3 regions of the Streptomyces afghaniensis genome follow, and region 1 is predicted to be linked to each of the others. Evidence: riboswitches for the same ligand, from Rfam matches in the RefSeq annotation. Region 1 holds a riboswitch; each other region holds the start of a gene.

Region 1 (9,947 bases):
CGCGCACACCGGCCGTGACCAGCGCGGCGTTCACCTCTGCGAGGTCGCGGTCCGGTGGTTCGCCGGTCACCCGGTCGTCCGTGACGACGACGTCGCCGACGCCCTGCTCCTTCAGCACCCGGGCCGCCTCCACCGGGTCGGGCGTGGTCACCACCAGCCGGCCGCGCGCCCCGGCGGACAGCTCGGCGACCGGGCCCTGGGTGATCAGACGGCCCTGCGTCATCACGGCCGCGTGCGTGCAGACCTGCTCGATCTCGTCGAGCAGGTGGGAGGAGAGGAAGACGGTCGTACCGTCCGAAGCCAACTCCCTTATGAGGGTGCGGATCTCGCGCATGCCCTGCGGGTCGAGGCCGTTGGTCGGCTCGTCGAGCACGAGCAGCCGGCGCGGCTGGAGCAGCGCGGCCGCGAGGCCCAGGCGCTGTTTCATGCCCAGCGAGTACGCCTTGGCCTTCTTGCCCGCGGCGGCCGTCAGGCCCACCCGGTCCAGCGCGGCGGCGACCCGGGCCTTCCGGGTGCGCGGATCGGCGGCCGGGTCGGCGGAGTCGTACCGGATGAGGTTGTCGCGGCCGGAGAGGAAGCCGTACAGGGCGGGGCCCTCGATGAGGGCGCCGACGTGCGGCAGCACGGCGCGGGTGGCCCGGGGCATGGGCTGCCCGAGCACCGTTGCCGTGCCGGAGGTGGGCTCGATGAGGCCCATCAGCATGCGGATGGTGGTGGTCTTGCCGGAGCCGTTGGGGCCGAGGAAGCCGAAGACGCTGCCCGCCGGGACGGTCAGGTCGAGGCCGTCGACGGCGAGCTGTCCGCCGCGGTAGCGCTTGGTGAGCGCGCGGGTGGCGATGACCGGTTCCACGTCCTCGGCCCGCGCGCCGTCCGGCTCCGCTGCGGACAGTTCGCCCATCGGCTTCCTCGTTCTCTCGAGAGGGCTTACTTCCCGGCGTCGGCCGCCTTGACGAGCGCGTCCTTGGTGACCATGCCCACGTAGACCTTGCCGTCGTCCGTGATCAGTGCGTTGACCAGGCGGGTGGAGAAGACCGTGCCCGAGCCGAACTTGCCGGTGACCTTGTCGCCGAGCGAGTCGATGAAGCCGCCGAACTCGCCGCCGGCCTTGCCCGAGGGCATGCCCTCGCCGCCGGTGTCGAAGGTGGCTATGGAGCTCCAGCCCTCGCCGATGGTCTTCATGCCGTCGAGGCCCTTGCCGGGGTGCTCCCCGGCCTTGGGGGCGTGCTCGCGCGCCCCGCCCTTCTCGAAGCCCTTGCCGAAGTCCTTCTCGGAGCCCTTGTGGGAGCCCTTGCCGAAGTCCTTGGCGGCGTCCTTCTCCTCGGTGACCTTCGCGCCCTTGGGCGGGGTGAAGTCGAAGGTCGACGCGGCCGGCTTGGCGAAGCTGACCTGGGTGAAGCCCGCGTCGACGACGGCGGCGCCGCCGCTCGCCGGGGTCAGCGTGAACTTCAGCGGCATGCCGGTCTTCGCGTCCACGGCCACGGTGACCGCGCCGACGGTCGAGCCGGACTGCTTGGGCTTGATGACCAGCTTGTAGGCGTCCCGGCCGGCGACCTGGGCGGTGCCGTCCACCGTGACGGAGGTCGTGTCGTCGGTGGCCTTCAGGGCCTCCTCGGCGAAGTCCTTGGGCGTGGCAGGCGGCTGCTGGTCCTTCCCGCGCTCCGGGCTGTCGGAGGCGGTGCCGTGGTAGACCTCGTTCGACTTGCTGTCGTAGCCCCAGACGTCCTTGCCGTTGTGGACGATGCTGTACTCGGCGGCGTTCTCCAGCAGCGACAGCTTCTGCTTGTCCGGGCCGTCGGCCGCGACGCGCAGGGTGTGCGTGCCGGAGGCCAGTTCCGTGAGCTTGGCCGTCGGGTCGGCGGAGGAGCCGCCCTCGCCCTGGCCCGCGGCACCGGACATCAGGCTGCTCTCCAGCCCGCCGAGGTCCGGCAGGCCGAGGTCGGTGCTGATCTTCACGGTGCCGGACAGCTGCTGGACGTCCGACTTGGCGATCTTCTCGATGAGCTGCTGTGCGGTGATCTTCGGGAGGTCGGGGTCACCGGAGTCGGCGAGTGCGGGGACCAGCCCGATCGTCGCGGCCGCCACCCCCACCACCGTGACCGGGACGATGTACCGCGCGGCTTTGCGCCGCCCGGAGCGCTGCTCGTCGACCTCCCCGGCGGTCGTGCTGTCGTCGGATGCGTACGGTGCCATGTGTGCCCTACCTCCGTGATCGGCGGCGGCTGTCCGTGTCGTGCACGCACTCGTCCCTGAGCCGCCATTCTCACCCGAACTGGTGAGGAGTGGTGTTTTCCGTGGTGACTATCTGACCAAATCGGCCGGCGAGATACGTCAGACCCCGGGCTCAACTCCACGTACTGCTCCGGTATGACACGAGAGGGCTGCTTCTCCCCCGACCCGTAGGGGTCGTGGGGGAAAACGCGCTAGCCGGCCCGGTGCACCACGGCGTCGGACAGCTCCACCAGCGCCGTCTTCGCGGCGCACTCGGGCAGCGGTGCCAGCGCCGAGCGGGCGTCCTGGGCGTAGCGGACGGTGTCCCGCCGGGCCTGCTCCAGCGCCGGGTGGGCCCGCAGCAGGCGCAGGGCCTCGGCGTGCCGGTCGTCGTCGGTGAGGTCGGAGTCCAGCAGCTCGCACAGGGCGATGTCGTCCGCGAGCCCGAGCCGGGCCGCACGCTCACGCAGCCGCAGCACCGGCAGCGTGGGGATGCCCTCGCGCAGGTCGGTGCCGGGGGTCTTGCCGGACTCGTGGGAGTCGGAGGCGATGTCCAGGACGTCGTCCGCGAGCTGGAAGGCGACGCCGAGCCGCTCGCCGTACTGGGTCAGCACGTCCACGACCGTCTCGTCGGCGCCGGACATCATGGCGCCGAACCGGCAGGACACCGCCACCAGCGAGCCGGTCTTGCCGCCCAGCACGTCCAGGTAGTGCTCGACCGGGTCGCGGCCGTCCTGCGGTCCGGCCGTCTCCAGGATCTGCCCGGTCACCAGCCGCTCGAACGCCTCGGCCTGCACCCGCACCGCCTCCGGGCCGAGGTCGGCCAGGATGTGCGAGGCGCGGGCGAAGAGGAAGTCACCGGTGAGGACCGCGACGGAGTTGCCCCAGCGGGCGTTCGCGCTCGCCACCCCGCGCCGCACGGTGGCCTCGTCCATCACGTCGTCGTGGTACAGCGTGGCGAGGTGGGTCAACTCCACGACGACGGCCGACGGCACGATCCCGGGCGCGTACCGGTCGCCGAACTGGGCCGAGAGCATCACGAGCAGCGGACGGAACCGCTTGCCGCCGGCCCGGACCAGGTGCTGGGCGGCCTCCGTGATGAAGGGCACCTCACTCTTGGTGGCCTCGAGCAAGCCTTCCTCGACAGCCGCCAATCCGGCCTGGACATCGGCTTCCAGAGCCTGGTCCCGCACGCTCAGCCCGAACGGCCCGACGTCGGTCACGAGGGGTCTCCTGTCTGCTGGTGTCTGCCGGTGATCACGCGGTTTGTCGATAGGTCGCTGCCATCACTCGAGTCAGCGTATCCGGTCACGTTTCGATCACCACCAGCGCCCAGGGTTACAGGCCGGGTGGTATCCGATCACGACCGCCATGTTTTTGATCAGCTCATAAGAGCAGACATTTATCGACTTACCAGGAGGTAGTGACGTATGCACGATTTGCCGTGATGGATAAGCGAATTCCCCTTGGTGCAAATTGCCCCACGGACTCGTGATCAGTGAGTTGAATCACGTTATCCCCTGTGACATCCCACTCCGGCACCGACCCGTACCTCCTTCCGCCGCACGCAAGTTGAGCCTTGGCTTCAGCAAAGGATCAAGCGCCTCATAAGCCTCTGACCAAGGTCAACCGCTCGAGATGTGACTCCGGTGCTTGTTCCCGACATGTGCTCTCGCATACGTTCCGGGCCTGTCCGGCGGACGCCGAATCCTGCCGCCGCCCGGACGCCCCACACCATCCGACTCACTCACGCAGGGCAGGAGCGGGGGACCCAGGTAAGTCGCCGGTCCGCGCAGCGGAACGGCTCGGGGTGAAGCCGCGTACGGCACACAGCGCCGTAGGCGGCCGGGCACCTCCCGGCCCGAACCCGACAGCTCACCTCGCAGGCGCCGGAGAGGAACATCGCCATGCCCCGAGGCAAGCACCGTCGCCCCAGAAGCAGCCAGCTCACCCGCCGTGTCGCAGCCGTCGGCACCGGCGGAGCGGCACTCACCCTCCCGCTGCTCGGCGCGACGCAGGCCGGCGCCGCCCAGCCGGCCCAGAGCGCATCCGCCGTCGCGCAGTCCGTGCCGCAGGCCAAGACCTCCAAGTCCGTCACGTACACCGTCACCAAGGGCGACTCGCTCGCCCGCATCGCGGACAAATTCGACGTGTCGGGCGGCTGGAAGCAGCTCTACAAGGACAACCGCGCCGCCGTCGGCGACGACCCGAAGCTGATCCACCCGGGTCTGAAGCTGAAGGTGAAGACGGCCAAGACGGACGCCGTGAAGAAGACGGCCACCAAGTCCTCGGCCCCCGCCAAGCCGGCCGGCGGCGTCGCCCAGGCCACCCAGGCCTCCGCGAAGACCTACGCGAACAACCTGGACGGCTGGATCCGCGAGGCGCTGGACGTCATGGCGCAGAAGGGGATCCCGGGCTCGTACGACGGCATCTACCGCAACATCATGCGGGAGTCGTCCGGCAACCCCCTGGCGATCAACAACTGGGACTCGAACGCCGCCAAGGGCACCCCGTCCAAGGGTCTGCTCCAGGTCATCGACCCGACCTTCGCCGCCTACCACGTGCCCGGCACCTCCTTCGACCCGTACGACCCGGTCGCCAACATCACGGCGGCCTGCAACTACGCGGCGGCCCGCTACGGCTCGATCGACAACGTCAACGGCCCGTACTGAGCCGTCCCGCCCAGCAGCCGTTCGAGGACGACGGCGATGCCGTCGTCCTCGTTCGACAGGGTGATCTCGTCGGCCACGGCCTTGAGTTCGGGATGGGCGTTGGCCATGGCGACGCCGTGGGCGGCCCAGTCGAACATCGGGATGTCGTTGGGCATGTCCCCGAAGGCGACGGTGTCCGCCGGCCGCAGCCCCAGGTGCTCGGCGGCCAGCGCCAGGCCCGTCGCCTTCGTGACGCCGCACGGCTGGAGCTCGACCGTGCCGGGCCCCGACATCGTCACGGTCGCCAGTGAACCGACCACCGAGCGGGCCGTCGCCGCCAACTCGTCGTCGCTCAGGTAGGGGTGGCGCAGCAGCACCTTGCTGATGGGCGCGCCCCACAGGTCGTCGCGCCGGTCGACCCGCACCGCCGGCAGGGTCGGGTGCGGCATGAGGTAGCCCGGCTCGATGAGCGTGAGCCCGTCGACCCCGTCCTGGTCGACCGCGGCGTACACCTGCCCCACCTCGGCCTCGATCTTGCCGAGGGCGGTCTCCGCCAGTTCCCGGTCCAGGGTGATGGACCACAGCAGCCGGTCCGCGCCGGCGTCGTACACCTGCGCGCCCTGCCCGCACACCGCGAGCCCCGTACAGCCGAGGTCGTCCAGGAGCGGCCGCACTCTGGGCGCCGGCCGGCCCGTCACCACGAGGTGCTGGGCACCGGCGTCCGCCACCCGCGCGAGCGCGGCGAGGGACCGGTCGGACAGGGTGTCGTCGCCGCGCAGCAGCGTCCCGTCCAGGTCGGTGGCGATGAGTGAATATGCGATGGGTGCGGCCATGATCAGAGAATACGGACAGTGCGCCCTTTCGTTTCATCCCGCGGCGGACACCGATTGCCCGGTTGAAGGCCTCTGCACCAGTTGGCAACAACATGGTCCGCTACCTACCGTCGAGGCCGTCTCGGGCGGTACCTTCCAAGTGTCCAGGGGGGACTTGATCGGGGGGTCGGGTTGAGCAGTGGGCGTGTTCGTGTGGGTGTGCCCGGGGAGCTCGGCGAGGGGGAGAAGGAGCGCTGGCGCGCGCTGCGCGCGGCGTCGGAGACACCGCGCAACCCCTTCATGGAACCGGAGTTCACCGAAGCCGTCGGGCTGGTGAGGCCACAGGCACGGGTCGCGGTGGTGTACGAGGGGCTGGAGCCGGCCGGCTTCCTGCCCCATGAGCGGGGCCCGTTGGGGCAGGGCCGTGCGATCGGGCTGGGCGTCTCGGACACGCAGGGCGCGATCCTGCGGCCGGGGCTGCGGCTGGACACGGGCGAACTGCTGCGGCGCTGCTCGCTGTCGAGCTTCGCCTTCGACAACCTGGAGGCCGAGCAGCGGCTGTTCGTCCGGTACGCGGCCGAGGAGCACGCCACCTACGTCATCGACGTGGAGAAGGGCTACGAGACGTACGAGTCGGTGCTGCGCGCCCAGTCGCCGAAGTTCCTGAAGACCACCCTGGCCAAGGAGCGCAGGCTGGGCCGGCAGGTCGGCGAGCTGCGGTTCGTGTTCGACGAGCGTGAGCCGGCCGCGCTGCGCACGCTCATGGAGTGGAAGTCGGCGCAGTACCGAAGGACCGGCCGCCGGGACCGGTTCGCCCAGGAGTGGATCACCCGGCTCGTGGGGCGGCTGGCCGCGACCCGGGCACCGGAGTGCAGCGGCACGCTGTCCGTGCTGTACGCCGGTCAACGGCCGCTGGCCGCGCACTTCGGACTGCGCTCGGCGTCGGTCCTGGCCTGCTGGTTCCCGGCCTACGACCCGGAGTTCGCGAAGTACTCGCCCGGTCTGGTGCTGCACCTGCGCATGGCCGAGGCGGCGGCCGCCGAGGGCATCGGCATGCTCGATCTGGGGCGGGGCGCGGCCGAGTACAAGGACGCGCTGAAGACGGGAGAACTGCCCGTGTACGAGGGTGCGGTGACGCGCCCCGGGGCGGGCGCGGCGCTGCACTGGCTGAGCCGCGAGCCGGCGCGCCGCGTGCACAGCTACGTCCGCGGCAGGCCACGGCTCGCGGCGCTGGCCGCGCGGACCCTGAAGGGCGCGGCTCGGCTGCGCCGTACCTGACGACGAGGGGGGAGGGCCCATGGCCCGTTCAGCACGTGCGCAGGAGGAGATACGGCGGTTCCTGGACATCGGGGCGGTGCAGGTCGCCGAGCTGGACCTCGACGGTGACGAGGCGGTGCTCAGACCGGGCCCGGGGAGCCCGCCGGTGACGCATGGCGAGGTGTTCGTACTGGTCAGGCGGAGCGGGCGGCCGGTGGGGACGCTGCTCGGGCGGGTGCCTGAGGGGGCGGACGCGAAGGCGGTGCTCGCGGCGCGGGCGCGGGCGGAGTGTGCGGCCGCGCGGGGTGGTGAGCCCGGGGACGGTGGCGGGGCCGGGGAAGGTTCTGAGGCCCGGGAAGGTCGCGGGCCCGGGCAGGCTCGTGAGGCCGGTGAGCCTCCGTACACGAGTGTCGTCGTCGCCACCCGGGAGCGTGCCGGGCAGTTGGCCCGGGCGCTGGATTCGCTGCTGGCACAGGACCATCCGCGGTTCGAGATCGTCGTCGTGGACAACGCCCCGGTGACGAGCGAGACGCGGGAGCTGATCGAGCGGAAGTACGCCGAGCGCGTGCGGTACGTCCGCGAGCCGGTGCCCGGCCTCGCGGTCGCTCACAACACGGGGCTCGCGGCCGTGCGGGGAGAGGTCGTCGCCTTCACGGACGACGACGTGGTCGCCGATCCGAGCTGGCTGACCGAGCTGACCGCGCCCTTCGCCGCCGACCCCGGACTCGGGTGCAGCACCGGGCTGATCCTGCCCGCACGGCTGACCACCCCGGCCCAGGTACTGCTGGAGAGCCACGGCGGCTTCGCCAAAGGCTTCACTCCAAGGACGTACGACCCGGCGCGTCCGCCGGGCGACGAGCCGCTGTTCCCCTTCACGGCGGGGCGGTTCGGCTCCGGTGCCAACATGGCCTTCCGGACGGCCGCCCTGCGTTCCGTCGGCGGTTTCGACCCGGCGACCGGTGCCGGCACGGCCGCCCGGGGCGGCGACGACCTCTACGGCTTCGTCCGGGTCCTCGCCCAGGGCCACCGGCTGCGCTACACCCCGTCCGCCCTGGTGTGGCACCACCACCGGGAGACCTGGCAGGACCTGGAGACCCAGGCCTACGGCTACGGCGCCGGACTCACCGCGTACCTCACCGCCGTTCTGGTGAACCGCCCCGCGCTGCTGCCGGCGTTCCTCGCGAAACTGCCCCGCGGCCTCGCCCACGCCCGCGCGCTGACCGCCGTACGCGAGACGGAGGGCGGCGGGGCGCCGGGCGACCACGACACGCGGACACATCCGTGGCCGCGGCGGCTGTCGCGGTTGCAGCGCCGGGGGATGGTGTACGGGCCTGTCGGTTATCTGCGCGCGCGGCGGGCGCTGCGCACGCGGGGTGAGGGGGCGAGATGAAGACGTCGGCACGTGCGCGGGACGAGGGCCAGGGGGACGGCAGAGGCCGGGCGGAGAAGAGCGCGCAGGACGGTGAAGGGCCGATAGCGCCACCGGGTGCTGTCGGCTCCCCGGCCATCCCCGTCTTCCTGTACCACTCGGTGATGGACGATCCGCCCGACTGGATCGCCGAGTTCACGGTTACGCCGAAGCAGTTCGCCGCGCATCTCGACGCCGTGGTCCGCAGCGGCCGTACACCCGTCACGATCAGTGCGATCGCCGACCATCTGGCCGGGCGCGCGCCCCTGCCGCCCCGGCCCGTGCTGCTCACCTTCGACGACGGCTTCGCCGATCTGCCCGGCCCCACCGCCGAGGCGCTGGCCGAGCGGGCGCTGCCCGCCACCGCCTATCTCACCACCGGTGCCATCGCCCCGGGCGGCCGCAGTCTGCTGCCGCCCGCGCCGATGATGACCCTGGACCGGGCGGCGGAGCTGGAACGTTACGGCATGGAGATCGGCAGCCACACGGTCACGCACGCGCAGCTCGACACCCTGTCCGGCACGGACCTGGCGTACGAACTGCGCTCGTCGAAGGCCGTGCTGGAGGACGCCCTCGGGCACGAGGTCCGCCATCTCGCCTATCCGCACGGCTACAACAGCCCGCGCGTGCGGGCGATGTCGGCCCGGGCCGGCTACGAGACGGCTACCGCCGTGCGGCACGCGCTCAGCTCCGACCGCGACGAGCGCTACCGCATCGCCCGGCTCATCGTCCGGCGTACCCACACCGTCGCCGACGTCGAGGGCTGGCTGGCGGGTGCGGGGGCCCGGGTCGCGCCGTACCGGGACGGGCCCAGGACGATCGCGTGGCGCTGGTACCGGCGGGCCCGCGCGGTGGTGCGCGGGCCCGAGTTCGCGGGCTGAGGGTGCTGCGGGGTCATTTCAGCGGCTGGTCGAAGTACGGGTCGGCGACCGCCTTGCGCAGGCTGTCCCAGGCCGCATCGTTCGCCAGGGCCAGGTTGCAGTGCGGTCCGGGGTCGCGGTAGTTCCACTGGAGGGCGGCCTTGACGCCGTCCAGGCCCTTCAGCACCGCGGGCACCTGTGCGTACCACTCGGCCTGCCGCTGCGGGCGGGACGGGTCCGCGGCGGTGCCGAACTCCGAGAGCATCAGCGGCTTGTCGTCGGAGATGTTCTCGCGGATCCAGTCGTGCGCGGAGTGCTGTGTCTGCGCGAAGGTGCGCCAGCCCGTGTTGTGGCAGCGGTAGTAGTTGTACTGGTTGTAGCCGATCCAGTCGACGTACTGGTCGCCGGGATACATTCGCTTCATCTCGTCGGCGTGCTCGAGGTAGCCGGTGGTGATCCACGTCCACACCACGTTGTCGACGCCCAGTTCGCGGAACCGGTCGTGGATGTGCCGGTACGCCTTCACGTACTCGGCGGGGGTGCCGTTGGCCGGGGTGCGGGTGTCCATCTCCAGGTCGAAGGAGAGGAACACCTTCTTGCCGTAGTCCTTGACGCGCTCGGCCTGGACGTCGATGACGGTCTTGTCCAGCTCGCCGGAGGCGATCTGCTTCCAGGTCGGCTGCTGCTCCTTCGTGCCGCCCCACCACTTGCTCTCCCAGGACAGCAGCAGCAGACGGTCCTCGCCGACGCG
Region 2 (9,947 bases), on a different contig from region 1:
GGAGTACGAGCCGGAGGTGCGAGGCCTCGCCGCGATACACGTCGGTACGACCGGCATCTGCGACTTCGTCGCGGTCGCCCGCCAGCTGGCCCACGGCTCGGGCGCGGAGATCCGCTACGGCACGCGGGTCGTACGGATCGACCGCCGCCCCGAGCGGGGAGTCGCCGTGCTCACGGCCGCCGGGGATGTCGTGCGGGGGCGGATGCTGGTGAACTGCGCGGGTCTGTACAGCGACGAGATCGCCCGGCTGACCGGGGACGACCCGGACGTCCGGATCGTGCCGTTCCGCGGGGAGTACTACGAGCTGGCCCGGCCGGAGCTGGTGCGGGGCCTGGTCTATCCGGTCCCCGACCCGGCGTTCCCGTTCCTCGGCGTGCATCTCACGCGCGGGATCGACGGGGGTGTCCACATCGGGCCCAACGCGGTGCCGGCGCTGGCCCGCGAGGGGTACGAGTGGGGGACGGTCCGTGCGCGGGAGCTGGGGTCGACGCTGGCCTGGCCGGGCTCCTGGCGGATAGCCCGGCGGCACTGGCGGTACGGGGCGGGGGAGCTGCGGCGGTCGCTGTCCAAGGGGGCGTTCACGGAGGCGGTGCGCAGGTTGCTGCCCGGGGTGTCCGAGGACGACCTGGTGCCGACGGCGGCGGGGGTCCGGGCACAGGCGGTACTGCGTGACGGCACGCTGGTGGACGACTTCCTGATCCGCGAGGGCGCCCGCACGGTGCACGTGCTGAACGCGCCGTCTCCTGCGGCCACGGCGTCCTTGCCGATCGGCAGGGAGGTGGCGCGCAGGGCGTTGAGCGCGCTGTGAGTGTGCCGGCACCTGGACGTCGTCGCCCGAGTCCGGGCGGGTCCGCGGCCCGGCGAGCCGGTTGCCGCTGCGCCCACCCTCCCGCCGCCACCCGGCCACCACGTGGCGGCCGTAAAATCGGTCTCACTGTGTCTGACTCCGTGCATACCCCCGAACCTCCCCAGCCCCCCACCCCCGGTGCCTCCATCCGGCACAGCCGGGCCAAGGGTGAGCCGCGTTTTCCCGATGGGCCGAAGGCCGATCCCGCCGGGTCGCACTTCGAGCGGCGGATCCGGAGTTTTCAGCCACGGCGGAGCCGGGTCACAGCCGGCCAGGCGGACGCGCTCCAGCGGCTGTGGCCCAAGTGGGGCCTCGACATCGACGGCAGCCGAGCCCTCGATCTCGCCGACTTGTTCGGCAACGACAACCCCGTCGTCCTGGAGATCGGCTTCGGCATGGGCGAGGCCACGGCCCAGATGGCCGCAGGGGACCCCACCACCAACATCCTCGCCGTCGACGTCCACACCCCCGGCCAGGGGAACCTGCTCAATCTCGCCGACCGGAACGGCCTGTCCAACATCCGGGTCGGCAACGGCGACGCGATCATCCTCCTCCGGGAGATGCTCACCCCGGACTCCCTCGACGGCCTGCGCGTCTACTTCCCCGACCCCTGGCCCAAGAAGCGGCACCACAAGCGCAGGCTCATCCAGCCCGACTTCCTGACCCTCGCCGCCACCCGCCTCAGGCCCGGCGCGATCGTGCACTGCGCCACCGACTGGGAACCGTACGCCGAACAGATGCTCGACGTACTCACGGCACATCCCGACTTCGAGAACACGCAGGCGGACGGCGGTTTCGCGCCCCGTCCCGACTTCCGTCCCCTGACCCGTTTCGAGGGCCAGGGACTGGACAAGGGACATGTCGTGAACGACCTCCTCTTCCGTCGCGTACAGCACGTGGACCAACCCCCCGCCGGCGCCTGACCGCACCCGCACCCGTATCCCTCCCGCCTGCGGACAGCGCCCATCCGTCGTTAGGGTCAATGCCGTGGCCACCAGCCCCCCACACACGTCGTACCCCCGCGTTCCTCCCGGCGGCGCCACCCCCGGCGCCGGCCCGCTGCGGCACGCCCACTGGTGGCAGCGCACCTGGGTCCGCTACGGCGCGCTGACCACGCTGCTCGCGATATCCGGCCTCGTCATCCTCGCCCTGGTCCGCGAGGAGACCGGCACGGAGGGGTTCCTGGTCGGGCTGGGGCTGGCCACACTCCCGGTGCCCCTGCTCATAGCCGCGTTCCGCTGGCTGGACCGGGTCGAACCGGGCCCCTGGCGGAATCTGCTGTTCTGCTTCGCCTGGGGCGCCTGCGCGGCGGCGCTGATCGCGATCGTCGCCAACAGCTTCGCGACCAGATGGATAGCGACGGCGACGGCGGATCCGTCCAGCGCGGACACGCTCGGCGCGACCGTCATAGCGCCGGTGGTCGAGGAGATCGCCAAGGCGGCGGCCGTCTTACTGGTCTTCCTCTTCCGGCGCCGCGACTTCACCGGCATCCTCGACGGAGTGGTCGTAGCCGGCGTGACGGCCACCGGCTTCGCGTTCACGGAGAACATCCTCTACCTGGGCACCGCCTTCGGCACCGACCAGCTCACCGGCGGCACCGGAATCGCCTCCGTCACGGCGGCGACCTTCTTCGTGCGCATCATCATGTCGCCGTTCGCGCACCCGCTGTTCACCGTTCTCACCGGCATCGGCTTCGGCATCTCCGCGCTCGCGGCGGACCGCCAGCACGTCCGCCGCGTCGCCTTCCCGCTCTCCGGGCTGCTGCTCGCGATGGGCATGCACGCGATGTGGAACGGCTCGTCGGCGTTCGGCGAGTACGGGTTCTTCGCCGTGTACGCGGCGTTCATGGTGCCCATCTTCGGGCTGCTGACGTGGCTGGTGATCTGGACACGGCAGCGGGAGCTGAGGACCGTACGGGCGGAGCTGCCCGCCTACGCCGTGGCCGGGTGGCTGTCCCCGGTGGAGCCGTACGCCCTCGGCTCGATGCGGGCGCGGCGGATCGCCCGCCAGTACGCCCGCCGCCACGCGGGCCGGGCGGCGGCGCGGGAGGTCGCGCGGTACGAGGCCTGTGCGACGTCCCTGGCGTTCCTGAGGCACCGGGGCCGCCGCGGCCGCGCCGGTGCCGACTTCGTCGTACGGGAACGGGAACTGCTGGACGAACTGTGGCGGCGCCGGGAGGCGGCCCGCCCCGCGCTGGAGTACGCCGCGCGGGTCACGGCCCCTCCGGTACCGGTGGTGGCCCCGCCCTGGCCGGTGTACGGGGCATACGGGTACGGCTGTCCGGCGACGCCGGCGCCGTACCCTGCCGGCAATCCGTACCGGTCGTAGCAGGAACCGCTCAGGCCGAAGCCTCCGTGAGCCGCGCGAGCTCCGCCTCCGTCAGCGTCAGCTCCCCGACCCCGATCAGCGCGGGCAGCTGCTCCACCGTCCGCGCGGAGGCGATCGGCGCCGCCACCGTCGGCCGGGCCGCGAGCCAGGCGAGGGCGACCGTGGCGACGGGGACGTCGTGGGCCGCGGCCACCTCGTCGAGGGCGTCGAGGACCCGGCGGCCCCGCTCGGTCTCCAGGTGCTGGGCGGCACCGCCCGCCCGCGCGCTGTCGACGCTCGTACCGGGCCGGTACTTGCCGGTCAGGAAGCCCGACGCGAGCGCGTAGTACGGGACGGCCGCCAGGCCGGTCCGCTCGGCGAGGTCCTGGAGCTCGCCCTCGTAGGTGTCGCGGGAGACCAGGTTGTAGTGGGGCTGGAGGGCCACGTACCGGGCGAGCCCCTCCCGGTCGGAGAACTCCAGGGAGGTCCGCAGCCGCTCGGCGGAGATGTTGGAGGCGGCGATGTGCCGCACCTTCCCGGCCTTCACGAGTTCGTCGAGCGCGCCGATGATCTCCTCCACCGGCACGTCGGGCTTGTCGTAGTGGGTGTAGTACAGGTCGATGTAGTCGGTGCCGAGGCGCCGCAGGGAGGCGTCGGCGGCGGCCTTGATGTTGGCGGCGGACAGGCCCTGGAACTCGGGGTGCTGGCTGACCTTCGTGGCGACGACGACGTCCGCGCGGTTGCCGCGCGACGTCAGCCACTTGCCGAGGACGGTCTCGGACTCGCCTCCCTGGTTGCCTTCCGCCCACGCCGAGTAGACGTCGGCGGTGTCGACGAAGTTGCCGCCGGCGGCGGTGTACGCGTCCAGGACGGCGAACGACTGCGCCTCGTCGGCGGTCCAGCCGAAGACGTTGCCGCCGAGGGCGAGCGGGAAGACCTCGAGGTCGGAGGAGCCGAGCTTGCGAAGAGAAGTCATGCTCTGTGTCAACGGCCGTGCGGCGGAGGCTCATTCCGCAGCGGACGCAAAACTCCCGTAAACGCCCCCGGACGAAGCCCCCGCACGAGACCTGGAACGCCGGCGCTCAGACGTTCAGGCCCTTGCCCCGCAGCCAGGCCAGCGGGTCGATGCCGTTGCTGGAACCGCCGGTGTGGACCTCGAGGTGCAGGTGCGCCCCGGTGACGTTGCCGGTCGCGCCCACGCGTCCGATGACGTCACCCGTGCTGACCTTCTGGCCGACGCTGACGCCGATGGACGACTGGTGCGCGTACCAGATCTCCGTGCCGTCATCGAGGGTCAGGACCGTCTTGTAGCCGTACGAGCCGTTCCAGCCGGCCTCGGTGATGGTGCCGCTGTGCACCGCCTTGATCGGCGTGCCCGTGGGTGCGGCGAAGTCGAGGCCGGTGTGGTAGCCGGAGGACCAGTAGGCGCCGGCCTGGCCGAAGGTCGAGGTGAGGGTGTACGAGGAGGTCGGCAGTGTGTACTGCTTGGCGAGGGCGGCGAGCCGCTCGGCCTCGGCCTTCTTCCGGGCCTCCTCCTCCGCCTTCCTCTTGGCTTCGGCGGCCTTGGCCTTGGCTTCCTTCTCGGCCTTGGCAGCGGCCTCCGCGGCCGCCTTCTGGGCGGCTTCGGCGGCGTCCTGCGCGGCCTTGGTCTCGATCTGTTCCTGCTGGTGCTCGACCTGCGCCATGATCCGGGCGCGCAGCGCCTCACCGGCGCCGGAGGTGCCCTGCTCGGTGTCGGCGGACGCCGTGGCGAGGTCGCTGAGCGGGGTGGCGGAGCCCTCGGGGGTGTCGTCGTCCGAAATGAGGGAACCCACCGAGGGCAGGTCCGGAACGGAGATCGACACCGGCGGCTTGCCGGTCTGGGCGCTGGCCATGCCGCCCGCGCCCACGGCGGCTATGACGCCGACGCCCAGGACGGTGGAGCTGCGGGCGAGCCCTCCGCCGCGCTGCTTGGTGACGCGATGCCGGCCACGGATGGGGCGGATGGACTCCGCGGTGGGGTTCCATTCCTGGAACGGGCCCTCGTCGGTGCGGTGACCGCCGTAGCCGAAGGTCTCGGTGTCGCGCTGGTTCGGCGCGGACGGGGCCGCGGGGGCAGGCCGGTTGGACGCCACGTGGGCGTACTCCTTTCCTTCCTTCTCGCCTACCGGGTTAGCTGACGGGTTCGGAGCAGGAAGGTCTCCTACGCGCGTATACCGGCCGTGCTTCCACGGCGGCATCCGCTCGATTCACCCCAAGTGGTGGTTCCCCGGTTCCCTTTCGGGATTCGGCGCGTGCGCACGGAGCCGCCTTCTGTGACGGCTGGGACGACCGCGCTGCGTTATCGAACGTTAATAGACGCGCGGTGGGTATTCCAGCGGTTCCTCTTGATCATTAACCTTTTTCGCGCGGACCAACCTGCCATGACCAGCCTAAAACGGACGAGTTGACCGCCACCCAAGTGACTCACGGGTTTTGACGGTGTGTCAGTTGTGATGCGCAGCGGCGCGATTCACTCACCGACAGTAATGGCGAGCCCAGGGAAACGCGGAAAACACCGAGGGCCGGAACCCTTTCGGATTCCGGCCCTCGGCCTTCAGTAGCGGGGACAGGATTTGAACCTGCGACCTCTGGGTTATGAGCCCAGCGAGCTACCGAGCTGCTCCACCCCGCGTCGTTGTGACTCCAGTGTACGCCATCCGCGGGACCGCTCGCGCACACCGGTGCTCAGCGGCGGCTCAGCAGGTGTCGGTTCGGTGCCTTGGCCTGCTCCTCGTGCTCCGGGAGGACGACGACCTCGACTCCACCGGCCGCCAGGACGCCGCTGCCGTCGGCGCCCGCCACGAAGGTGTCCGGCTCGCGCCAGGCCGTGACCACACGCCGTACGCCCGCGTCGAGGATCAGCCGGGCGCAGGGTGCGGGGCGGGAGGCCCGGCGGGCGCAGGGCTCCAGGCTGCTGTAGACCGTCGCGCCGGCGAGCCCGGGGCCGGCCGGGTCGAGCTTGGCCAGGGCCGCCTCCTCGGCGTGCACGAGCGGGTCGCCGCCCTCGCGGGAGTGGCCGCGGGCCAGTTCCGTGCCGTCGGCCGCGACCACCACCGCGCCGACACTGAACGCCGTGTCCGACGGCGGGCACTGTGCCGCCAGTTCGCAGGCGAGGGCCAGCCAGTGGTGGTCGGCGGCGGCGGGGAGGGGGCCGGTGCCCGGGGCGGTCGGCTCGTAGCGCATCAGGACCACGTCCTCGATCCGCCGGGTCTCCAGCAGCCGGAGCCGGCCGGACTGGTAGCCGCCGGGGCCGAAGAGGCGGGGCGCCCCGGGGTCGCCCACGAAGAGCGGGGCGAGGACCAGCTGGAGTTCGTCGGCCAGGCCCTGGGTGAGGAGCTGGGTGTGGATCAGGCCGCCGCCCTCGACCATGAGCCGTCGTACGCCCCGGACGTCGTGCAGGTGGGTGAGGAGCCGCCGCCAGTCGAGGCCGGCGCCGAGCGGGACGACGTCGGTGGCATCGGTGGCGAGGCCGAGGGCACGGGCGCGTTCGGCACCCTGGTCGGTGGTGTAGAGGACCTTCTCGCCGCCGGTGTGCCAGAACCGTGCCGCCGGATCGAGGTCGCCGGAGCCGCTGACCGTGACCTTGAGGGGGTACTCCGGCAGGCCGGCCGCGGTCCGGGCGGCTCGCCGCTCGGGTGAGTTGACCAGCAGGCGCGGGTTGTCGGCGCGGACGGTGCCGGCGCCGATCAGGATCGCGTCGACGGACGCCCGGACCTCGTCGACCCGGTCGAAGTCGGCCGGGCTGGACAGGAGCAGGCGCTCGGGGCCGGTGTCGTCCAGGTAGCCGTCGAGGGAGACGGCGGCGGACAGCAGGACGTACGGATGGGGCATCGACGCTCCCGGCTCGTGGAAAACGGGCGACTGAGAAATCGGCGGACTGAGATCGGCTGAAAACGGCGGACTGACGGGCGGTCTTGGTTCAAGTTTGAAACAAACCTACACTGGCGGCATGACGACTCGCTGGCTCACCCCTGAGGAGCAACGCGCCTGGCGCGCGTACATCGCCGCCTCCTTGCTCCTGGAGGACGCGATCGACCGGCAGCTCCAGCAGGACGCCGGCATGCCGCACCTGTACTACTCCATCCTCTCGGTCCTGTCGGAGTCCCCGGAGCGGCGGCTGCGCATGACCGATCTCGCCGAGCGGCTGAAGATCACGCGCAGTCGGCTGACGTACGCGGTGACGCGGCTGGAGAAGGACGGCATGCTGCGGCGCGAGGCCTGCCGGTACGACAAGCGGGGCAGCATCGCGGCCCTGACGGACGACGGGTTCGCCGTACTGGACCGGGCGGCGCCCGGGCATGTCGAGACCGTGCGGAGCTTCCTGTTCGACCGGCTCAGCGAGGAGCAGGTGGGGCAGCTGGAGGAGATCTCCACGGCGATCGCGCAGGGGCTCCAGGAGGACGGGACGCGGCCGGCGTCGGACGACGTGCCGTGGCGACGGAGGTCCTCCTCGGCCTGTTCGTGACCCACCTCACACCGCACCCCGATCTCATTGCTTCAAATTTAAAGCAAGGGTAGGGTTCCGGACGTGGATCTGCTTCAAATCTGAAGCAGCCTGCAAGCCGACGGCTGTGCAGCCGAACAGGAACGGAACCCGGAGGCCCCGCATGCCCGACACCCCCGCTGTCCTCGCCACCCCGCGCTCCCGCGTCCGGGTCCCGCTGCGCTTCCACGACGGTTACGAGGTCGACGCCGAAGTCGTCACCTTCCACGGCCTGGCCGACGGCCAGGAACACGTGGCCGTCGTCCTGGGCGAGCCCGGCCCGGTTCCGCTGGTGCGGCTGCACTCCGAGTGCCTGACCGGGGACGTGTTCGGCTCGGCCCGCTGCGACTGCGGCCCGCAGCTGCGCGAGGCCGTCGAGCGCATAGCCGAGCGCGGCGGCGTGCTCCTCTACCTCCGCCAGGAGGGCCGGGGCATCGGCCTCTACAACAAGCTCGACGCCTACGCCCTCCAGGACGAGGGCCTCGACACCTACGAGGCGAACGCGGCCCTGGGGCTGCCGGAGGACGCCCGCGACTACACGGCGGCGGCCCAGATGCTCCGGGCCCTCGGCGTCGGCGAGCTGGACCTGCTCTCCAACAACCCCGACAAGGCCGCTCAGCTGCGCGACCTGGGCGTGGGCGTCCGCGACCGCGTCCCCACGGGCGTCTTCACCACCGCGCACAACGTCCGGTACCTGCGCGCGAAGGTCCTCCAGACCCAGCACACGCTGCCGCTCGCCGCGCTGACGGGGCTCAGCGCGGTCTGAGCCCCCCGGCCCGGCCGGGTGCTCGAACGGGGCGGCTTGCCCCTCGGCTCATCGGGTACAGCCTTTTGAAAGAGGGCGACCTCGGCAGTACCCGGAGCTTATGGAAAGTGACCGTTTCGTGACCGATCTCGACGGCCCCGGCGATCCCCGGGCGAGGAGACCGGGTGATGGCCCGGAGGCCGTCGCGGCACAGATCGCCGACGCCGTGGAGAGTCTGACGGCCCTGTGGTCGGTCGCCGCCCAGGACGCGTCCCTGCGGCTGTCCCTGCACCAGCTGCGGGCGCTGCGCGCCCTGGAGGCGGCGCCCGGCCTGAACCTGACGGCCCTGGCGGACCGGCTGGACATCGGCCTCCCCACAGCCAGCCGCCTCTGCGACCGCCTGGCGGCGGCCGGCCTCCTGGAACGCGCCCCGCACCCGGACACCCGCCGCGAGGTACAGCTATGGCTCACCGCGCACGGGCAGCACGTCCTGGGCGACGTCGCCGGGCGCCGGGCGCGGGCCCTGGCCACGGCGCTGGCGGCGATGGAACCGGCGGAACGGGTGGCGCTGAGCCGGGGGTTGCGGGGGTTTCTGGCGGCACGGGGCCCGGGGATCCCGCGCGTCGACGGGGCCGAGCGGGACGCCGGGCCCGACGCGGCCGGCCCTACCGGTGAGACCGACCCGCCCGATGGGCCGTAACGCCGTAGCGCCGCAAACAGGGGCGGGTCCGCCCCTCAGCCCCCCGAGCCGTGCCGGCTCCCGCCGCTCCCACCGCCGCCCAGCACCGCCACACACGTGTCGTCCCGCACCGGGCGAGCCGCGCTGCCCGCGTCGCGGAGGACCACCGCGGCCACCACCGCCGGGTCGCAGCCGAGGAGCACGGGGTCGTCGGGTGGCGTCCAGCGGCCGGGCAGGCCGTCGCTGTGCAGGACGAGCAGGCTGTCGTCCTGCCACGGCTCCCGCTGCACGGTCACGGTGGCCGGGGCCTGCGCGCCCACGATGCCGGGCTGGGACAGCATCGCCTTCCAGGTGCCGTCGGTGCGCAGCCGGGCGCCGACGTTGCCGATCCCGGCGAAGTGCAACCGCCCGGATCCCAGATCCAGTTGGGCCACGGCGACGGCCGCGCCCCGGGTGCGGCGCAGGATCCGGCCCAGATGCCGCAGCATCTCGACGGGCGGCCGGTCGGCAACGTCGCGCAGCGCGTCCACGGCCGCGCCGGACGCCTCGGCCGCCTTGGGTCCGTGGCCGAGCCCGTCGGCGAGCAGGAGGGTGTGGCGGTCGCCGGCGCAGACCCGGCTCCAGGCGTCGCCGGAGTACTCGGCCCGGCTGAGGGGGACGTTGACGCCACCGGCGTGGGGGCCCCGCGGGGGCGTCCGGTACCGGTCGGCGGGGGGTTCGTGGTCGATACGGGCCATGACCGCGGTGCCCCGGCCGGGGAGGCTGTGCAGGTCGAAGTCGTTCGCTATGCGCCGGCACGTGCCGAGGCCGGCGCCGAGGGAAGCCGCGGTGGTGTAGCCGTCGCGCAGCGCCGCCGCGACGTCCG
Region 3 (9,947 bases), 220 kb from region 1:
CCTGGAGATCGCGATCCTGGCCGGGCATCTCCTCCTCTATCCCTCCGGCATCACGCAGGAGCGGCGGACCCCCACCCCGGCCCTGCCCACGGCCGGAGCCGCCCAACTGCCCACGGAGGCCAAGCCTCCCGTCGTCCTGCTGCACGGCTTCATCGACAACCGCTCGGTCTTCGTCCTGCTGCGCCGCAGCCTCGCCCAGCACGGCAGGCAGCAGATCGAGTCCCTCAACTACTCGCCGCTGACCTGCGACATACGCGCCGCGGCCGAGCTGCTCGGCCGCCACATAGAGGAGGTCTGCGAGCGCACCGGAGCCCAGCAGGTCGACGTCGTAGGTCACAGCCTCGGCGGCCTGATCGCGCGTTACTACGTGCAGCGGCTCGGCGGCGACACGCGCGTGCGGACCCTCGTGACACTCGGCACGCCGCACTCGGGCACCCGGGTGGTGCCCCTGGCCAACGCGCACCCCATCGTGCGCCAGATGCGCCCCGGCTCACCGGTGCTCGAGGAGCTCACTCGGCCGGCCCCGGGCTGCCGTACGCACTTCGTCAGCTTCTGGAGCGACCTGGACCACGTGATGGACCCGTTGGAGACGGCCTGCATCGACCATCCGGATCTGACGGTGCAGAACGTGCGGGTGACCGGCATCGGTCACCTCGCCCTGCCGGTGCACCCCGCCGTCGCCAACGGGATACGGCAGGTTCTCGACACGGCCCGCCCGGGTGAACCGTCCGCCGGCCGGACCGATGGTCTGACGGTGGCCTGAGACTCGTCATACAGCCGGCACACAGCGTCGAAGCACCGACCGACCTCGAACAAACTTCGAACACAGGGCCAAGCCCGTGCCCGCAGTCCGCCAAAACACGGCCGAATGCCCGTTTCCTGCGCGCGCGAAACCTGCCGAAGATTGTCGTGCCCGCGTACCGCCGGGTACAGTCGCCGCACTGCTCTGGCAGCCCCTGTTGTCGAGGCGAAAGAGAAGTTGGTGAACGACCGTCACCCGTCGGGGACCATGACCCCGGCTCCGGCTTCCGACGCCGACTCGGCGCACTACGCGTCGTACGGCACCCAGGAAGCCCAGTACGGCGACTTCACCACGTACGGCGACTACGCCGCCACCGGATTTGACGCCACCGGTACGGACGGCACCGGTTTCGAGGCCACCGGCCACACCACCGCGACGTTCGCCACCGACCCCCTCTTCGGCGACATGCCGGGCAGCGGTCACGACACGGGCACGTACGACACCGGCCACTGGCCCACCGGCACGCAGGACAACCCGCACTACGACGCGTACGCGGCCCAGCACCACGCCGCCTACGACACCGGCGTCTACGACACGACGACCTGGACGGCCGCGCAGCAGCCGCTCTCGGTCATCCCGTCGCAGGCCACCTCCCCGGACAGCACCGGGCAGTGGGACGCCGGTGCCTGGCTCCAGCCCGACCAGTCCGGCAATCCGGCCGACCAGACCCAGCAGTGGGAATGGGGCACGCAGGCCTTCGACACCGGTGCCTACGACGCCACGCAGTGGAACACCGACGGCGCCGGCGCCCCGGCCCCCGACGCGTACGAGCAGCACGGCGAAACCTTCGAGCAGCACGAGACCGCGACGTTCGAGCAGGTCACCTACGACGAAGCCGACGGGGCCACCTACCACGACCCCGCCACCGACGGCGGCGAGCCGGCCACCGGCGAACTGCCCACCGTCGCCCCGCTGCTGGACGGCCAGGAAGAGGTGAGCCCGCGCGCCGGCTCACGGGCGGCCTCGCGCGCCGGGTCCCGTTCCCGCCGCCGTACGCCGCCCAAGCGCTCGGCGCTGCTGACCATCGCGGTGCCCTCGGCGTGTGTCATGGGCGTCGCGGGCATCGCCGCCGCTTCCGTCGGCACCTTCACCGACGACGGCGCCGCGGAGGCGCAGACGACCGCGGCGGACGTGCAGCCGGTGAAACCGGCCACCGCCAACAACAAGCTGGACACGCAGCTCCAGAGCCTCGCCGCCGGCGCGGACGACTTCGCCGACCGGGCCAGCCGTACGCAGGAGCGCATCGACCTCAAGGCCCAGCAGGCGGCCGAGCGCAAGCGCGCGGCGGAGGAGGCGGCCCGCAAGGAACGGCTGCGCCCCAAGTTCGCCCTGCCGGTCGCCCGGCACGGACTCAGCGCCTACTACGGCCAGTCCGGCATCAACTGGATGTCCCTGCACACCGGCATCGACTTCCCCGTCTCGTACGGCACGACCGTGATGGCCGCGACCGACGGCACGGTCCGCACGCAGTGGAACAGCGCGTACGGCAACATGATGATCGTGACCGCGAAGGACGGCACGGAGACGTGGTACTGCCACCTCTCCACCTACACGGTCCCCTCCGGTACGACCGTGAAGGCGGGCGATCCGATCGCACGCTCCGGCAACTCCGGCAACTCGACCGGCCCTCATCTGCACTTCGAGGTGCGCCCGGCCGGCGGCTCGGCGATCGACCCGCTCCCGTGGCTGCGCAGCCACGGCATCGACCCGACGTAACGTCCCCCAGCCCGCAGCCCCCGCCCGTCGGGCGGGGGCTGATCCGGTCCGACTACAGCTTCTCCACCGGCGCGTACCGCAGCAGCAGGCGCTTCGGCTTGGTGTCCCCGAAGTCGATGGTCGCCTCCGCGTTCCCGCCCGTACCCTTCACCGCCACGACGGTCCCGAGCCCGAACTGGTCGTGCGTGACCCGGTCCCCGACCGCCAGGGACACGACCGGCTTCTCGGAGGTCCGGCGCGTGGCGAAACCGGACGCGCCCGACGCGGACGAACGCGAGCGGGACGACGACAGAGAGGCCGCCACCCCGGAGACCGGGCCGGAGGACGCGGGCGCGGTGGCTCCCGTCCGCTTCCATTCCACGTAGGCCGGCGGGATCTCCTCCAGGAAGCGGGAGGGCGGGTTGTACGACGGCTGGCCCCAGGCGCTGCGCAGCGTGGACCGCGTCAGATACAGCCGTTCCCGCGCGCGCGTGATCCCGACGTACGCCAGGCGCCGCTCCTCCTCCAGCTCCTTGGTCTGGCCGAGGGCGCGCATGTGCGGGAAGACGCCGTCCTCCATGCCGGTGAGGAAGACGACCGGGAACTCCAGGCCCTTGGCGGTGTGCAGGGTCATCAGCGTGATGACGCCGTCGCCGTCCTCCTCGTCGGGGATCTGGTCGGAGTCGGCGACCAGCGCGACCTGTTCGAGGAAGTCGGACAGTGTCCCCTGCTCGTCCTCGCCGCGTTCCTGCTCGAACTCCATGGCGACGGCGGCGAGTTCCTGGAGGTTCTCGATCCGGGTCTCGTCCTGCGGGTCGGTGGAGGCCTGCAACTCGGCGAGGTACCCGGTGCGTTCCAGGACGGCCTCCAGCACGGTGGCCGGTCCGGCGCCGGACTCGACGATCGTCCGGAGGTCCTCCATCAGCGTGTTGAACCGCTTGACGGCGTTGGTGGAGCGCGCGGCCATGCCGTACGCCTCGTCCACACGCTTCAGCGCCTGCGGGAAGCTGATCTTCTCCCGCTGGGCGAGGGCGTCGATCATCGCCTCGGCGCGGTCGCCGATGCCCCGCTTGGGGACGTTGAGGATCCGGCGCAGCGGCACCGAGTCCTCCGGGTTGGCCAGCACGCGCAGGTAGGCCAGGACGTCCCGGACCTCCTTGCGCTCGTAGAAGCGGACCCCGCCGACGACCTTGTAGGGCAGGCCGACGCGGATGAAGATCTCTTCGAAGACACGGGACTGGGCGTTGGTGCGGTAGAACACCGCGACGTCGCCGGCCTTCGCCTCGCCGGCGTCCGTGAGGCGGTCTATCTCGTCGGCGACGAACTGCGCCTCGTCGTGCTCGGTGTCGGCGACGTACCCGGTGATCGTGGCGCCCGCGCCCGCGTTGGTCCACAGGTTCTTGGGGCGGCGGGACTCGTTGCGCTCGATGACCGCGTTGGCCGCGCTGAGGATCGTCTGGGTGGAGCGGTAGTTCTGCTCCAGCAGGATCGTCGTCGCGTCCGGGTAGTCCTCCTCGAACTGGAGGATGTTGCGGATCGTCGCGCCGCGGAAGGCGTAGATCGACTGGTCTGCGTCACCCACGACGCACAGCTCGGCGGGCGGGACCTCGGCCTCGGGCGGTACGTCGACGGGGTGCTCGGAGGTGCCGACGAGCTCCCGCACGAGGGCGTACTGGGCGTGGTTGGTGTCCTGGTACTCGTCCACCAGCACGTGGCGGAAGCGGCGGCGGTAGTGCTCGGCGACGTCCGGGAAGGCGCGCAGCAGGTTGACCGTCGTCATGATCAGGTCGTCGAAGTCGAGGGCGTTCGCCTCGCGCAGCCGCGACTGGTACATCGCGTAGGCCTGGGCGAGGGTCTTCTCGAAGCCGTCCGTGGCCTGGGCGGCGAAGTCCTCCTCGTCGATCAGCTCGTTCTTCAGGTTGCTGATCTTGGCGCTGAAGGACTTCGGCGGGAAGCGCTTGGGGTCGAGGTCGAGGTCGCGGCAGACCAGGGCCATCAGGCGCTTGGAGTCGGCGGCGTCGTAGATCGAGAAGGAGGACGTGAAGCCGAGCTTCTTGCTCTCGCGCCGCAGGATGCGCACGCACGCGCTGTGGAAGGTCATCACCCACATCGCGTTCGCCCGTGGGCCGACGAGCTGCTCGACGCGCTCCTTCATCTCGCCCGCGGCCTTGTTGGTGAAGGTGATCGCGAGGATCTGGCCCGGGTGCACGCCCCGCTCGGCGAGCAGGTGGGCGATGCGGTGCGTGAGCACGCGGGTCTTGCCGGAGCCGGCGCCGGCCACGATGAGCAGCGGGGAGCCGGAGTGCACGACGGCGGCGCGCTGGTTGTCGTTCAGCCCCTCCAGGAGGGCGGCGGTGTCCACCACCGGGCGCGGGGCGCCGTCGCGGTAATAGGCGTCCCGGTCCGGGGGCACGTCGAACTTCCCGCCGAACAGATCGTCCGGAACCGGCTCCGGTACGTGATCGTCCTCGGGTGGCGGCGGGGGCTCGTCCGCGGGGCCCCGCTGGGCCTGGAGGTCCGCCAGGAAGCTGTCGTCAAAGAGGCTGCTCATCGCTCTCCGAGTCTAGGGCGCCCCACTGACAGCCCGCCGCCGCCCTGAGAACATCGCCGAAACGACCCCTTCGTCACCCTGCATCCCCGCATGATCACAGTCCGCTACAGACGTCACGATTATGGACGACTCGTGACCAACCCCCCTTGACCGGTCACTCTCGGCGACGCTCCGGGATAAGGTCACGAAAATGTATCGGGCATATCACCCATCAACCTTCACAAGGGCCACACCAGTTGGCTACCGTGCGGGCAGGCCGCACGACCCCCACCGGCGAACGTCGCCGGGCCGCGCGGCCTCCGCCGAGTCCGGTGTGCCGCAGCGGCAGCCGGAGCCGGGGACCCAACCGAGAAACTCTGGGGTGAATCGGCCCGACTCCCTCCACGGAGACGGCCGTAGGGCAACCCTTCCGATGTACCCGCCCGAACCCGACAGCTAACCCGGTAGGCGGAGCATGGAAGGAGTCGCCTCCCTTGGCGTCGCACCGCAAGTCGCGTCCCGCTGGTACGCGCGTCGCAGGCATACGGACCCCCGCCCTCGCAACGGCGGCCCTCACGTCCGTGGCCCTGCTGTCCCAGTCGGCCAACGCCGCCCCCGAGGCCGACGGCAAGCCGAGTCTCGAGGAAGTCGAGAAGAAGGTCGACGACCTGTACCGCCAGGCCGAGTCGGCGACCGACAAGTACAACTCGGCCAAGGAAAAGACCACCAAGCAGCGAAAGCGCGTCGACACCCTTCTCGACGACGTCGCCAAGCGCACCCAGAAGCTCAACGAGGCACGGGAGGAACTCGGTTCCTTCGCCGCCGCCCAGTACCGCACCGGCGCCTCCGCCCCGGACACGGCGACGTTCCTGCTCGCGGACACCCCGCAGGACTACTTCGACCAGACCCAGCTGATGGACCGGATGACCGGCCGTCAGAAGGTCGCGGTCGACGACTACGTCACCCAGCAGTCCGAGACGATGAAGAAGCGCCAGGAGGCCACCGAGAGCCTCGAGACGCTGACCGAGACGCAGGGCGACCTGAAGACGGCCAAGGCGACCGTCCAGCAAAAGCTCGCCGACGCCCGCGAGCTGCTGTCGAAGCTGACCGCCGAGGAGAAGGCGCGGCTCGCGGCGATCGAGAGGGAGAAGCAGCAGGAGGCCGCCCGCAAGGCCGCCGAGCTGGCCCGGCAGCAGGCCGCGCAGCAGAAGGCGCAGGAGGAGGCCGCCCAGCAGCAGGACAGCGGCTCCTCGTCGGCCGGCTCCGGCTCGTCCTCCTCGACAGCCCCGGCCGACTCCTCCTACGCCACCAAGGCCGAGAAGGCGCTCGCCTTCGCCCGTGCCCAGATCGGCAAGCCGTACGTCTGGGGCGCCGTCGGCCCCGGTTCCTACGACTGCTCCGGCCTCACCCAGGCCGCCTGGAAGGCCGCGGGCGTCACCCTGCCGCGCACGACCTACGACCAGGTCAACGCCGGCACCACGGTCCCGCTGGCCGACGCCCAGCCCGGTGACCTGGTCTTCTTCTACGACGACGTCACCCACGTCGGCATCTACATCGGCAACGGCATGATGATCCACGCCCCGAAGCCCGGCACCTACGTGCGCGAGGAGTCGATCTACTACGACGGCGAGTCGGCGATCCACAGCGTGGTGCGGCCCGCCTGAGGGCCGTAGGTCACGGCATGCGGATCACTGAGGGCACGCGCGCGTGAGGGCGCTCGCGCGTTTTTGAGGCGCCCGCGCGTGCCCCGCTCACATCGCGCGCGGCGCCTCCTAGCATCGGCCCCATGCCCGGCCCCTCCCCCTCCACCGACTGGTGGGCGCAGCGCGCGCCGTCCGCCAGTGCCGCCGTACTGACGACCGGCACCCTGTCGGTCGGTCTGGATCTGGCGGGGTACGGCGTCCTCTCCCGTATCGCCCTCGGCGTGGCCTGCGCGGCCTGGCTGATGCTCGCCGCGGACTTCACCCTGCGGCTGCTGCCGGCCGGCACGAGGTGGCGGTCGTACGCGGGGGTGCCGGGCCTTGTGGACACCGTGGCGGCGGCCGCCCTCACCACCGTGGCGGCGACGGCCGTCCTGGGCACCGGCTTCTCGGCGGCCGGCTCGCAGGCTCTGGCCGCGGCCCTGCTGGTGCTGGCCGTACTGCTCTGGCCCGTGCCGCTGGCCCTCCCCGCGCAGGACGGGGAGCGGCGCAGGCCCGGGACCGTGTTCACGCGCTGCATGGCCACACAGGGGCTCGCCGTGCTCGGCGCCACGCTCGCCGCTGCCGAGTCGGCCGCCTGGCTGGCCCACGCGGCGCTGGTGCTGTTCTGGCTGGGGCTCGTGCTGTACGTCCTCGCCCTGGCCCGTTTCGACGTGCGGCAGGTGGCGGAGGGGCGCGGCGACCACTGGCTCGTGGCCGGGGCGCTCGCGCTCTCGGCGCTGGCCGGGGCACGGCTGATCAGCTCCGACAGCGCGCAGCTGTACCTGTGGAACGTCGACGACCGCGGCACCCTGAGCCATGTGACGGTCGCGCTGCTCGTGCTCACACTGGTCTGCTGCGCCGTCCTGCTCGCCGCCGAGTTCCTTCGGCCCCGGCCCCGCACCGACATCCGCCGCTGGGCGACCGTGTTCACCTGGGCCATGACGGCGACGGCCGCACTGGCCGTCGCCGCCGCCCTCGACGTCTCCTGGCTCGACGGCCTGGGGGAGGTACTGCTGTGGGTCTCGGTGGCCGCGTGGCTCGTGGTCACCGCCTGGACGGTCGCCTCGGCCCGGGCCTGCGCCGTGCCCGGCCGGGTCAGGTCCAGAGCACGGCGATGAAGACGTTCGCCGTGGTCAGCGCCCCGACGAGGCCGAACAGGCCCTTGTCCACCTGCTCGTCGTCCCGCTTCACGTAGACCAGGCCGAGGATCACGATCAGCAGGGCCAGCTTCACGCCGATCTTGATGTTGTTCACGGACTGGTCGTCGGCCTGGTTGAGGCCGACCAGGATCACACCGGTGACCAGCATCGTCAGCGCGCCGTGCAGCATCGCGGGGGTGTAGCGGGCGGTGCCCTCGCCCATCGCCTTCATCTGGGTGAGGAAACCGCCGAGGAGGGATGCGATGCCGATGATGTGGAGGCCGACGAAGAGGTGGATGAGTACGTCCATGAGGCCGGAGCCTAATCAGGGGCTCCACAGCCGCCCGACACCGGCCCGTCGGGTGCATATATGCGCCCCATAGCACCCGCCCGCCGCCTCGAACCCATGATTCGGCGCATCGGTCATCACGCTGAGTCAAGTCGACGGCGGCGGGACGAGGGCACGGTCGCATACGGTCACCGCCGGTCCTCTCGGGACACTTCCGCGCAGCCGCCACCGGGCCGCCGCGGCGACGTTTAGCGTCCTCCCCCAGGTGTCCGGCTCCCCACCGCCGCCCGGGCCAGGGGCGGCAGTCGGACGCCACCGCCGAGAAGATCCGGCGGCGGTCCGCTTCCCCTGTGCGGGCCGCCGCCGGACGCGCAGGCCGCCCGTCCGCTCCCCCTGGCGGCCGTACGCACCCGTCGGCGGTCGCAGGAAAGGACGTGGCCCCCAGGTGGCAGCGCACCGCAAGCCCCGCCGGCACTCCGCGAGCGGCAACACGGCCCGTACGGCCGCCACGATCGCCCTCGCGGGCGCGGCGACCGCGACGGGTCTCGACGGCACCGGACACGCCGAACCCGAGCTCACCCCCGGGCAGGTCAAGGCCAAGGTGGACGAGCTGTACCAGGAGGCGGAGGTCGCCACCGAGAAGTACAACGGCGCGAAGGAGAAGGCCGAGGCGGCCGGACGGCGGCTGAAGGACCTCCAGGACCAGGCGGCACGCAAGGAGGAACGGCTCAACTCCGCACGCGAGGCACTGGGTTCGGTCGCCGCCGCCCAGTACCGCGCGGGCGGCCTCGACCCCGCGCTCCAGCTCGCCCTGTCCGACGATCCCGACCGGTACCTCGACAACGCCGAGTTCGTCGAGCGGGCCGGCAACCGGCAGCGGGCCGATGTCGCGCGCGTACGCCGGCAGCTCCGGGAGATCGAGCAGCTGCGCGGGGCCGCCCACATCGAGCTGACCTCCCTGAAATCGCGGCAGACGGAGCTGCGACGGCACAAGAAGACGATCACCGGCAAGCTGGGATCCGCGCGTCAGCTGCTGTCCCGGCTCACCGCGCAGGAACGTGCCCGCATCGGCGACACGAGGGGCACGGGCCGCGCCTCACGCTCCTCGACGGGTGCGCGTGACAGCCTGACCGCCCCAGGGTCCGTCCGCGCACAGGCGCCCAACTCCCGCGCGGCCGCCGCCGTGTCCTACGCCTACCGGAAGCTCGGCAGCCCCTATGTCTGGGGCGCGACCGGCCCGAACGCCTTCGACTGCTCGGGCCTCGTCCAGGCCGCGTACCGCTCCGCGGGCGTCTCCCTGCCCCGCACGACGTACTCCCAGATCGACGCGGGCCGCCGCGTCTCCCGCTCCGAACTGCTCCCCGGGGACCTGGTGTTCTTCTACGCCGGTATCAGTCACGTCGGCATCTATGTGGGCGACGGCCGGATGATCCACGCCCCGAGCCCCTCCGCCCCGGTCCGGGTCGCCCCGCTCGACGAGATGCCGTTCACGGGTGCCACCCGGGTGGTCTGACCAGGGCCGCGCCCGGGTCACACCAGCCGGCGGGCCGTCGCCCAGCGCGTCAGCTCGTGCCGGTTGGAGAGCTGGAGCTTGCGCAGGACCGCCGAGACATGCGACTCGACCGTCTTCACGGAGATGAACAGCTGCTTGGCGATCTCCTTGTACGCGTATCCCCGGGCGATGAGCCGCAGCACCTCGCGCTCGCGCTGGGTGAGGCGGTCCAGGTCCTCGTCGACCGGCGGCGCGTCCGTGGAGGCGAAGGCGTCGAGGACGAACCCGGCCAGCCGCGGGGAGAAGACCGCGTCGCCC

Evidence for each region. A riboswitch is a leader RNA that binds a small molecule or an ion and turns the genes downstream of it on or off. The one in region 1 is predicted to bind cyclic di-AMP.
Region 2: linked by a shared signal. The riboswitch ahead of ACH4G3_RS14485 (M23 family metallopeptidase) and the one ahead of ACH4G3_RS23465 (transglycosylase SLT domain-containing protein) in region 1 are both predicted to bind cyclic di-AMP.
Region 3: linked by a shared signal. The riboswitch ahead of ACH4G3_RS24530 (C40 family peptidase) and the one ahead of ACH4G3_RS23465 (transglycosylase SLT domain-containing protein) in region 1 are both predicted to bind cyclic di-AMP.

What each region holds. Positions count from the first base shown of each region.
Region 1 covers NZ_JBIRGJ010000006.1:221,571-231,517, reverse strand. Annotated here, with positions in the region: gene ACH4G3_RS23480 (ABC transporter ATP-binding protein) at 1-898, opposite strand, end outside; gene ACH4G3_RS23475 (LolA family protein) at 925-2,190, opposite strand; gene ACH4G3_RS23470 (polyprenyl synthetase family protein) at 2,421-3,431, opposite strand; cyclic di-AMP (ydaO/yuaA leader) riboswitch at 3,943-4,112, shown strand; gene ACH4G3_RS23465 (transglycosylase SLT domain-containing protein) at 4,116-4,880, shown strand; gene ACH4G3_RS23460 (HAD family hydrolase) at 4,844-5,692, opposite strand; gene ACH4G3_RS23455 (GNAT family N-acetyltransferase) at 5,864-6,949, shown strand; gene ACH4G3_RS23450 (glycosyltransferase family 2 protein) at 6,969-8,318, shown strand; gene ACH4G3_RS23445 (polysaccharide deacetylase family protein) at 8,462-9,217, shown strand; gene ACH4G3_RS23440 (glycoside hydrolase family 26 protein) at 9,231-9,947, opposite strand, start outside.
Region 2 covers NZ_JBIRGJ010000003.1:883,805-893,751, reverse strand. Annotated here, with positions in the region: gene lhgO (L-2-hydroxyglutarate oxidase) at 1-808, shown strand, start outside; gene trmB (tRNA (guanosine(46)-N7)-methyltransferase TrmB) at 937-1,770, shown strand; gene ACH4G3_RS14495 (PrsW family intramembrane metalloprotease) at 1,835-3,175, shown strand; gene ACH4G3_RS14490 (aldo/keto reductase) at 3,186-4,130, opposite strand; gene ACH4G3_RS14485 (M23 family metallopeptidase) at 4,237-5,268, opposite strand; cyclic di-AMP (ydaO/yuaA leader) riboswitch at 5,280-5,436, opposite strand; tRNA gene ACH4G3_RS14480 (tRNA-Met) at 5,734-5,807, opposite strand; gene ACH4G3_RS14475 (dihydrofolate reductase family protein) at 5,861-7,006, opposite strand; gene ACH4G3_RS14470 (MarR family winged helix-turn-helix transcriptional regulator) at 7,125-7,640, shown strand; gene ACH4G3_RS14465 (GTP cyclohydrolase II) at 7,783-8,424, shown strand; gene ACH4G3_RS14460 (MarR family winged helix-turn-helix transcriptional regulator) at 8,543-9,103, shown strand; gene ACH4G3_RS14455 (SpoIIE family protein phosphatase) at 9,139-9,947, opposite strand, start outside.
Region 3 covers NZ_JBIRGJ010000006.1:442,757-452,703, reverse strand. Annotated here, with positions in the region: gene ACH4G3_RS24545 (esterase/lipase family protein) at 1-763, shown strand, start outside; gene ACH4G3_RS24540 (M23 family metallopeptidase) at 983-2,518, shown strand; gene pcrA (DNA helicase PcrA) at 2,571-5,048, opposite strand; cyclic di-AMP (ydaO/yuaA leader) riboswitch at 5,339-5,513, shown strand; gene ACH4G3_RS24530 (C40 family peptidase) at 5,522-6,691, shown strand; gene ACH4G3_RS24525 (SLAC1 family transporter) at 6,814-7,827, shown strand; gene ACH4G3_RS24520 (hypothetical protein) at 7,805-8,158, opposite strand; gene ACH4G3_RS24515 (C40 family peptidase) at 8,583-9,650, shown strand; gene ACH4G3_RS24510 (LuxR C-terminal-related transcriptional regulator) at 9,668-9,947, opposite strand, start outside.